DNA from 2 places in the Paenibacillus sp. FSL R10-2796 genome. Region 2 is predicted to be linked to the other one. Evidence: a T-box and tRNA genes for the amino acid it is inferred to sense, from the RefSeq annotation. Region 2 holds a T-box; the other holds one or more tRNA genes.

Region 1 (4,401 bases), 3.2 Mb from region 2:
CTGAGCACCTTGAATGTAACCGACCAAGAAAGCATTAATCCCCGGAATATCCATACCGCCCACAAACCCAATCACATTCTCAGGGGTAGCATTCGGCATATCCGATTGTGTAGCTAATGCTGCTACGGCACCTGCCAAGAAAGATACTTCATTTGTCGCATAAGACATGTTGTACATGTTATCTGGTGCTTCATCGATGTCGGTATCATAATTAATGAATTTTTTGTCTGGATACAATTCTGCCGTTGCATTAAACATCTCTGTAATTTCAGAACCGCCAGAAATAATTACATCCCAATCCTCGGAAGCGATATCGTTAAATGTAGGCTCCCATTTCGTTTTATCAACGCCCATTTCAACAACCTTTGTTTCTGCACCAAGTTCATCCTTAACCTTTTGCAAGCCGTTATTAGCGGAATCAAAAAATGATTTATCCCCAAGTGTCCCCGGAATCAGCAATACAACCTTGAGTTTATCCCCTGCACCTGTTTCTCCACCCTCAGCAGCGTTTGATCCAGTATTCGCAGAAGAACCGTTATTGGACGTGTTATTTCCACATGCTGTGACCAGAACCATCACCATTAATAACAACAAAGAAAGAACTTTTTTATTCATTACTCTATTCCACCCCTAATTTTAGTTGGTTAGTAATCCGCAGAATCCCATCTTCACCCATTGTATAATTCACGGTTCAAATGGAAATTCTCTTTTTTCCAAATAAAGTATCATTGAAAGTAATAAATTTAACGTTTAGGCTCAAAAATAGCAATAAAAATACCATTATTATTAATAATCCGCTTTATTTCCGAACGAGATGGCCAGTCAGGTTGCGAACTTTCGGATTTATTGATACGATCATAACAAATATTATTAAAAATAATTATATGATTTCGGTCATAGTTTTGTACGATTCGGCTAAAACATAAGTATTGGAGGATCATCATGGATCGTGTTCTATATATTGTAAGTGCCACACATGAGCTAAATACTTATATCCCTCCACACCAGCATGAATGCTACGAACTAGTCTATTATTTACAGGGGGTAGGGACAACCAATGTTGGCCCACGAAGTTACCATTTTCGCTCCTCTTCTTTCGCGCTTGTGCCACCCAATCATAAACATGACGAGCACCACCGTGAGGATGCAAATGTATTATTTGTAGGCTTCCACTCGGAACACCCTAATATGAGTAATCTGCTCGGCGTATATGAAGATGATAAAGATCAGACCGTTCTTCAAATCCTGCTGCGAATGAAAGCAGAGTTTACACGCAAGCAAGACGGATTCTCTGAGCTTCTAAACCTACAAATGAGCGAGATTACCGTCCATCTTATGAGGCTTCTTAGTGCCTCTGGATATCAATCCCCAACAGAAGATCGAGTACAATATGTCCTTAATTATATGAATGAGCATTATCGCCATAAATTGTCCGTCGAAACACTATCAGAAATGTCCGGATATAGTTACGATCGTTTTCGCCATCTATTTAAAGAACGTTTCGGGTCTTCACCCCTGCGGTATTTGCTGTTAAAACGCCTGGATTATGCAAAATCTCTATTACGTCATACTCAGATGCAAATCTCTGAAGTATCCGCTGCTGCAGGTTTTGTGAACGATGCCCAATTCTGCAATATGTTCAAACGAGAAATAGGTCTTACTCCGCGAGCATTCCGCATTAATAATCAATCAGGTTAATCACTAATCAGATTAAAAAAGCCGTTGAATAGAGAGTTTCTCTATTTCAACGGCTTAATGCTGTAAACCCAAGAACATAAAGAAAAAAGGTTTGTAAGAATGCTTTTATAAGCAATCTTACAAACCTTTTTAAGATACCGGCGAGAGGACTCGAACCTCCACGGTTTCCCACTCGATTTTGAGTCGAGCGCGTCTGCCATTCCGCCACGCCGGCACATATGAACTAAATGGAGGCGCCACCCAGATTTGAACTGGGGATAAAGCTTTTGCAGAGCTTTGCCTTACCACTTGGCTATGGCGCCATGTAAATTTTGGAGCGGACGACGGGAATCGAACCCGCGACCCTCGCCTTGGCAAGGCGATGCTCTACCGCTGAGCCACGTCCGCATAAAATGGCTGGGGATATAGGATTCGAACCTATGAGTGACGGAGTCAAAGTCCGTTGCCTTACCGCTTGGCTAATCCCCAATAACATTTTAAAGTAAAATGGGGCGACTGATGGGTCTCGAACCCACGAATGCCGGAACCACAATCCGGTGCGTTAACCCCTTCGCCACAGTCGCCATATTAAGTTGATATTGTTGCCATTATTCATTTTAAAGTAAATGGGGCGGCCGATGGGTCTCGAACCCACGAATGCCGGAACCACAATCCGGTGCGTTAACCCCTTCGCCACGGCCGCCATATTAAACTTTAGAAAGAACTTGGCAGGGGCAGCAGGAATTGAACCCACACCAACGGTTTTGGAGACCGTTGTTCTACCTTTAAACTATGCCCCTAAAAACTGGTGGAGGATGATGGATTCGAACCACCGAACACTCACGTGAGCAGATTTACAGTCTGATGCGTTTGGCCACTTCGCTAATCCTCCAAGGATGGTGCCGGCGAGAGGACTTGAACCCCCAACCTACTGATTACAAGTCAGTTGCTCTACCAATTGAGCTACACCGGCATGGCACTCATTCTTTTGTGATGATAAATGGTGGCTCGGGACGGAATCGAACCGCCGACACGAGGATTTTCAGTCCTCTGCTCTACCGACTGAGCTACCGAGCCATGATGAAAATGGCGGAACCGACGGGATTCGAACCCGCGATCTCCTGCGTGACAGGCAGGCATGTTAGGCCAACTACACCACGGTTCCAAAAGATATAATTGCTTAAGTTAATTGGTTGCGGGGGCAGGATTTGAACCTGCGGCCTTCGGGTTATGAGCCCGACGAGCTACCGGGCTGCTCCACCCCGCGTCAGTAAGAAAATGTTATGGTGGAGGCTGAGGGGATCGAACCCCCGACCCTCTGCTTGTAAGGCAGATGCTCTCCCAGCTGAGCTAAGCCTCCATAAACAACAATTGTTATTGTACCAAAGTCCACTAGGATAAATCAAGTGAAAATTTGGTGACCCGTATGGGATTCGAACCCATGTTACCTCCGTGAAAGGGAGGTGTCTTAACCCCTTGACCAACGGGCCATACTAATTAAAAATTTGTGGCGGAGAGAGAGGGATTCGAACCCTCGAGACGCTTGTGGCGCCTACACGATTTCCAATCGTGCTCCTTCGGCCAAACTCGGACACCTCTCCATATGGCTCCCCGAACAGGACTCGAACCTGTGACAACTCGATTAACAGTCGAGTGCTCTACCAACTGAGCTATCAGGGAATATTCATACCAGGCTTGATGCCTGAAAACTGAATCCGAAACAAATTTGCATTCTACGTATAGGATAAGCCCTCGACCGATTAGTATTGGTCAGCTCCATGCATTGCTGCACTTCCACCTCCAACCTATCTACCTCGTCGTCTTCAAGGGGTCTTACTAATTGGGAAATCTCATCTTGAGGGGGGCTTCACGCTTAGATGCTTTCAGCGCTTATCCCGTCCGTACGTAGCTACCCAGCCATGCTCCTGGCGGAACAACTGGTGCACCAGCGGTACGTCCATCCCGGTCCTCTCGTACTAAGGACAGCTCCTCTCAAATTTCCTGCGCCCACGACAGATAGGGACCGAACTGTCTCACGACGTTCTGAACCCAGCTCGCGTACCGCTTTAATGGGCGAACAGCCCAACCCTTGGGACCTACTTCAGCCCCAGGATGCGATGAGCCGACATCGAGGTGCCAAACCTCCCCGTCGATGTGGACTCTTGGGGGAGATAAGCCTGTTATCCCCAGGGTAGCTTTTATCCGTTGAGCGATGGCCCTTCCATGCGGTACCACCGGATCACTAAGTCCGACTTTCGTCCCTGCTCGACTTGTAGGTCTCGCAGTCAAGCTCCCTTATGCCTTTGCACTCTGCGAATGATTTCCAACCATTCTGAGGGAACCTTGGAACGCCTCCGTTACTCTTTAGGAGGCGACCGCCCCAGTCAAACTGCCCGCCTGACACGGTCCCCGTACCCGGTAAGGGTACTAGGTTAGAACCTAGATACGATCAGGGTGGTATCCCAACGGCGCCTCCACCGAAGCTTGCGCTCCGATTTCTACGGCTCCCACCTATCCTGTACAGATCGTACCCAAATTCAATATCAAGCTGCAGTAAAGCTCCATGGGGTCTTTCCGTCTTGTCGCGGGTAACCTGCATCTTCACAGGTATTAAAATTTCACCGGATCTCTCGTTGAGACAGCGCCCAAGTCGTTACGCCATTCGTGCGGGTCAGAATTTACCTGACAAGGAATTTCGCTACCTTAGGACCGTTATAGTTACGG
Region 2 (4,401 bases):
AGCAAGCCCGCTATCATCACTGCAGCCGCCAGCACAGACATCGCACTTTTTGTGAATATTAACCTTCTGCCACGTTTCTTGCCTAATTCCAAACCTGCTTGGATCGCATAGGTCTGAGCGGCTGCATTCTCTATTTTTTGTTCTTGTGGGATACGTCCGGCATCGCTTAACATGGCAAGCTCCTCTTGACTACTCATTGTTCCATTCACCCCGATTCTTTATGATGGTTCGCAACTGCTTCAGCCCCTTATGCTGCCAAGTCTTAACCGTCCCCTCGGGTTTATTCATAATGTTAGCGATCTCAGTCAAGGTCATATCATTGTAGTATTTTAGCAGCAGCACATGGCGATACTTGGGCTTAACCTGCTCGAGTGCCCACAGCATTTCCATCCGATGATGGCCAATGTGTGTGACCTGTTCTCCTATTCTTTCATCTACCAGCGGCATGGAACGTTTTCTCCGTCTTTGTTCATCTATGCAGACATAAATTAGAATTCGAATAATCCATGATTTGAATGCTTTGGGGTCCTTTAAAGTTTTTCTTTTAATCCAGGCCCGGCAAGTCATTTCCTGCATCGCTTCCAGCGCATCGTTTCGGTTCCGCAAGTAACTATAAGCAATACTGTACAGTTGTTCTCTATGTACCAATATCGAATCGTAAAAATCCGTCTCGCTCCGAGTATCAAGAATCGTTATTTTTTTCATTTCTGCATTAGTCATCGTCATGTCCTTCCTTAGCCTCCTCTCTTCAACCTTTCATAGATTAAGACGGGGGAGGTATAGAAACGGTTTTTATTTCGTTTTGCTTTTTTTGCTCAAAGCTCTTTAAATTATAGCATTCTATAAAAATCGAATGAAAAATGTTATGATAGGTTAAATTGGACATAATCAATAGTACGCACTCAAAAGTGCCATAGGTACTAAAAAGTACCCATACCTTGGAGGTTATCATGACAACAACATCTACAACAACTGTCAAGAAAAAATACAATATTTCTGTTGAAGCCACACTAGAGGTCATCGGAGGGAAATGGAAATGCGTAATTCTATGTCATTTAACTCATGGCAAAAAACGCACCTCCGAGTTAAAACAGTTGATGCCCGGCATTACTCAAAAAATGTTAACCCAGCAGCTACGCGAGCTTGAGGCAGATGGAATCATCAACCGAATTGTTTATAATCAGGTTCCACCAAAAGTAGAATACGAGCTTAGTGAATATGGGGATAGTTTAAGCGATATTTTGACTGCATTATGTAATTGGGGAGAACAACATATCATTAAACAATACGGCGATAAATACGCTGTTTTAGAGGATAACATCTTAAATAAATAAACCGCTATATGAAGGAAATGGTTGGAGATTTATGCTGTGAGAGTTGTACTTCAATTATACACCCACGAAAAAAGGACAGCTGAATCAGATCGATTCAACTGTCCAAAGCATTGATTCACCCGTCCCTTAAATGGCGCACAGAGACATAACTTAAATTACGCCCTCTCCTCCAATAGCAGTTGCTGTGAATGATATGGGTCCAAATAGATTGATAGGCAAGTTGCTATCATTCTGAATTACCAATTCATAGTTGTGGACTCCAATATAAGCACCATCGACCCACTGAGCACTTAATTGAATATCAGTAATTGTAGTAAAACGATAAAAGGATCTATAAATATCGACTCCAGCTCGTCGGATGATAACAAGAAATTGGCTATTAGCAAGTGCAGTAAGACTAAAACTACCATTTAACTCGACTCTACTGGAGAAAGAAGCCGGATTAGCCGGACTAATATTTACTTGTGCTGTGGCTAGACCCGCTCCAGCTCCAGGAATCCCTGCAACCGTTATAGCAGTAGTAAACGGATCTAACGGGATTTTTGCCTGTGACCCATAACTTATTATTGTCGCCATTTATCATCACTCCATTTCAAGGTTATAGAGTAGTATATTGTGAATCCGCAATGATAGATTGGACTTAATTCCTGATGATTATATACATTTAAGGTATACTTTGCTAGATCATATAAACCTAGATACCTTGTCAATCACCATACGATTTCCACTCATTGACAACACCCCTGTTCAGCATTACAATAATTCACATATCATGAACAACGATGACAAAGGGTAAGTAGACAGACGAACATGGTCTTCAGAGAGCCGGTGGTAGGTGCGAACCGGTGACCAGCGTATGCTCGAATGGCCTTTATAGTTGTTTTTCCGAACTATCTTAATGGATACAGTAGGGAAAACCGGGGTTCCCGCCGTTATCAAGGGACCTGTATCGAGAATAAATTCAACCTCTCCGTACAGGTAAGAGAAGATCGTAAGCCAAGAATCGTAAGGTGACACGATCATTTAAGGTGGTACCACGACAACTTCGTCCTTATTGGATGAGGTTTTTTTGTTATTTAAAGGAGGTGATGGCCATGGATGATGGCTGGTGGTGGCGACTCGAGTGTAACCAAGTGCTAAATAACAGGAGGAATTTATATGATGAACGAACGTGTCTTAACTGGAGATCGAGTGACTGGAAAGCTTCACCTTGGCCATTACGCCGGCAGCTTGCAGACCCGTGTAGCCCTTCAGGAGCAATATGAAACTTTTGTGTTTTTAGCGGATATTCAAGCCCTAACGACCCATTTTGATCGTCCACAGCTGCTGGGTCAACATCTGCATGAGATCACACTGGACTATTTATCTGCGGGTATAAATCCGGAGAAAACAACTATATTTATTCAATCGATGATCCCTGAAATCGCAGAGCTGACCCTCTTGTTCTCTATGTTTGTTACTGTGAATTCTTTACGGCATAATCCCACGATTAAAGCCGAATCGAAAAATTCGAGCTTAGATGAATTGTATTACGGTTTTCTTGGTTATCCAGTTAGTCAGACTGCTGACATAACATTTTGTAAAGCAACGATCATTCCTGTAGGGGAAGACCAACTCCCTCATCTGGAATTAACCCGCAAAATCGTCCGCAGATTCAACGAGCTGTACAGCCCGATACTGGTGGAACCCAAAGCGCTGATCAGTGAGACGCCGAGGCTTGTGGGTACGGATGGCAACGCTAAAATGAGTAAGAGCCTTGGCAATGCCATCGAGCTGGACTCCACTAAGGAAGAGATTATCTTTAAGATACGAAAAGCCACAACCGATCCAGCGCGTGTGCATAAAAATGATCCTGGACATCCAGATATCTGTCCTATTTTTGCTTATCATGGTGCTTTTCGCTCAGCGGGGGTAACCGAAATTCGTGAAGGCTGTGAGCGGGGTACCATGGGTTGTTCTGCTTGCAAACAGTTGATTTCGACAGCTCTAGATCAGCTTATAGAACCGATGCGAGAGCTTCGTTCCTATTATGCTACTAAGCCCAAGCTTGTGCAGGAAATCTTAATCTCTGGAACACAGCATGCCCGCAGCATTGCTCAAGAAACAATGGCCGAAGTACGTGAGGCTATGAGTCTTAACTATTTTTTAATCTAAAAATGACCAATATAGGCACTCAAAAAAAGCCGGAATCTCATTAGAAGAGATCCGGCTTTTTTCTTCTCCTTACAACACCCAATTTCCCTTACGGAATACGGGTTCAATCGTGCCGTCCACCAGCTCTCCGTCAATATCCAGCTCTGCTGAACCGATCATAAAATCGACATGAGTTAAGCTGACATTAGCTCCTCTAGCCACAAGCTCTTCGTTCGTAAGCTTTGTGCCGCCTTCAATATTTACAGGATAAGCACTTCCTAGCGCGAAATGGCAGGAGGCATTCTCATCAATCCCTGTATTGTAAAAAATGCGGTTCAAGCGAGAGATTGGAGAATCATGCTGCACTAAGGCTACTTCTCCTAGATAAGATGCACCTTCATCCGTTGCCAGCAGTGAGGTTAAATGTTCGCGTCCGGATTCAGCTTCATAAGCTACGACTTTCCCTTTTTCAAAAGTGAATGAAAGTCCTTCAACTAACCGTCCATTCAAATTAAGAGGGAGCGTGCTTCTAACTGTGCCATTAACGCCAGTCCGATGGGGCATGGAATAAATCTCTTCCGTTGGCATATTAGCTACAAAATATACGCCTTTATCATTCTCACCGCCACCCCCGCGCCATAAATGGCCTTCCGGAAGCTCTACATGCAGATCCGTTCCCGGAGCACGGTAATGCAAGCTTTTATAACGTTTAGCGTTCATTCTGTCCTGACTTTCTTTCAACTGACCAATATGCTCTCTCCAAGCAGCTACCGGATCATTGCTGCCCACACGATTCATCTGGAATACAGCTTCCCACATCGCCTCTACCCGCTCTTCTTCAGGAAGATCGGCAAAAACCTTGTTCGCCCAAGCACGTGTTGGCGCTTTGACCAGAGACCAGCTGATTTTGCTGTTCCGAGTATATTTGGAGTAG

What was found. A T-box is a leader RNA that pairs with one kind of tRNA and senses whether it is charged. The one in region 2 lies ahead of trpS (tryptophan--tRNA ligase), so its partner is inferred to be a tRNA-Trp.
Region 1: it encodes a tRNA-Trp, which carries the amino acid that the T-box ahead of trpS (tryptophan--tRNA ligase) is inferred to sense. The anticodon was not compared.

What each region holds. Positions count from the first base shown of each region.
Region 1 covers NZ_CP150178.1:6,341,879-6,346,279, forward strand. The annotation lists gene NST58_RS28210 (BMP family ABC transporter substrate-binding protein) at 1-615, opposite strand, end outside; gene NST58_RS28215 (AraC family transcriptional regulator) at 943-1,698, shown strand; tRNA gene NST58_RS28220 (tRNA-Leu) at 1,834-1,912, opposite strand; tRNA gene NST58_RS28225 (tRNA-Cys) at 1,927-2,000, opposite strand; tRNA gene NST58_RS28230 (tRNA-Gly) at 2,011-2,085, opposite strand; tRNA gene NST58_RS28235 (tRNA-Gln) at 2,092-2,166, opposite strand; tRNA gene NST58_RS28240 (tRNA-His) at 2,186-2,261, opposite strand; tRNA gene NST58_RS28245 (tRNA-His) at 2,305-2,380, opposite strand; tRNA gene NST58_RS28250 (tRNA-Trp) at 2,404-2,477, opposite strand; tRNA gene NST58_RS28255 (tRNA-Tyr) at 2,484-2,569, opposite strand; tRNA gene NST58_RS28260 (tRNA-Thr) at 2,575-2,650, opposite strand; tRNA gene NST58_RS28265 (tRNA-Phe) at 2,679-2,754, opposite strand; tRNA gene NST58_RS28270 (tRNA-Asp) at 2,765-2,842, opposite strand; tRNA gene NST58_RS28275 (tRNA-Met) at 2,868-2,944, opposite strand; tRNA gene NST58_RS28280 (tRNA-Val) at 2,962-3,037, opposite strand; tRNA gene NST58_RS28285 (tRNA-Glu) at 3,093-3,167, opposite strand; tRNA gene NST58_RS28290 (tRNA-Ser) at 3,186-3,278, opposite strand; tRNA gene NST58_RS28295 (tRNA-Asn) at 3,282-3,357, opposite strand; rRNA gene NST58_RS28300 (23S ribosomal RNA) at 3,418-4,401, opposite strand, start outside.
Region 2 covers NZ_CP150178.1:3,120,973-3,125,373, reverse strand. The annotation lists gene NST58_RS14170 (DUF4179 domain-containing protein) at 1-197, opposite strand, end outside; gene NST58_RS14165 (sigma-70 family RNA polymerase sigma factor) at 190-726, opposite strand; gene NST58_RS14160 (winged helix-turn-helix transcriptional regulator) at 951-1,334, shown strand; gene NST58_RS14155 (hypothetical protein) at 1,485-1,910, opposite strand; T-box leader at 2,108-2,390, shown strand; gene trpS (tryptophan--tRNA ligase) at 2,493-3,488, shown strand; gene NST58_RS14145 (aminopeptidase) at 3,558-4,401, opposite strand, start outside.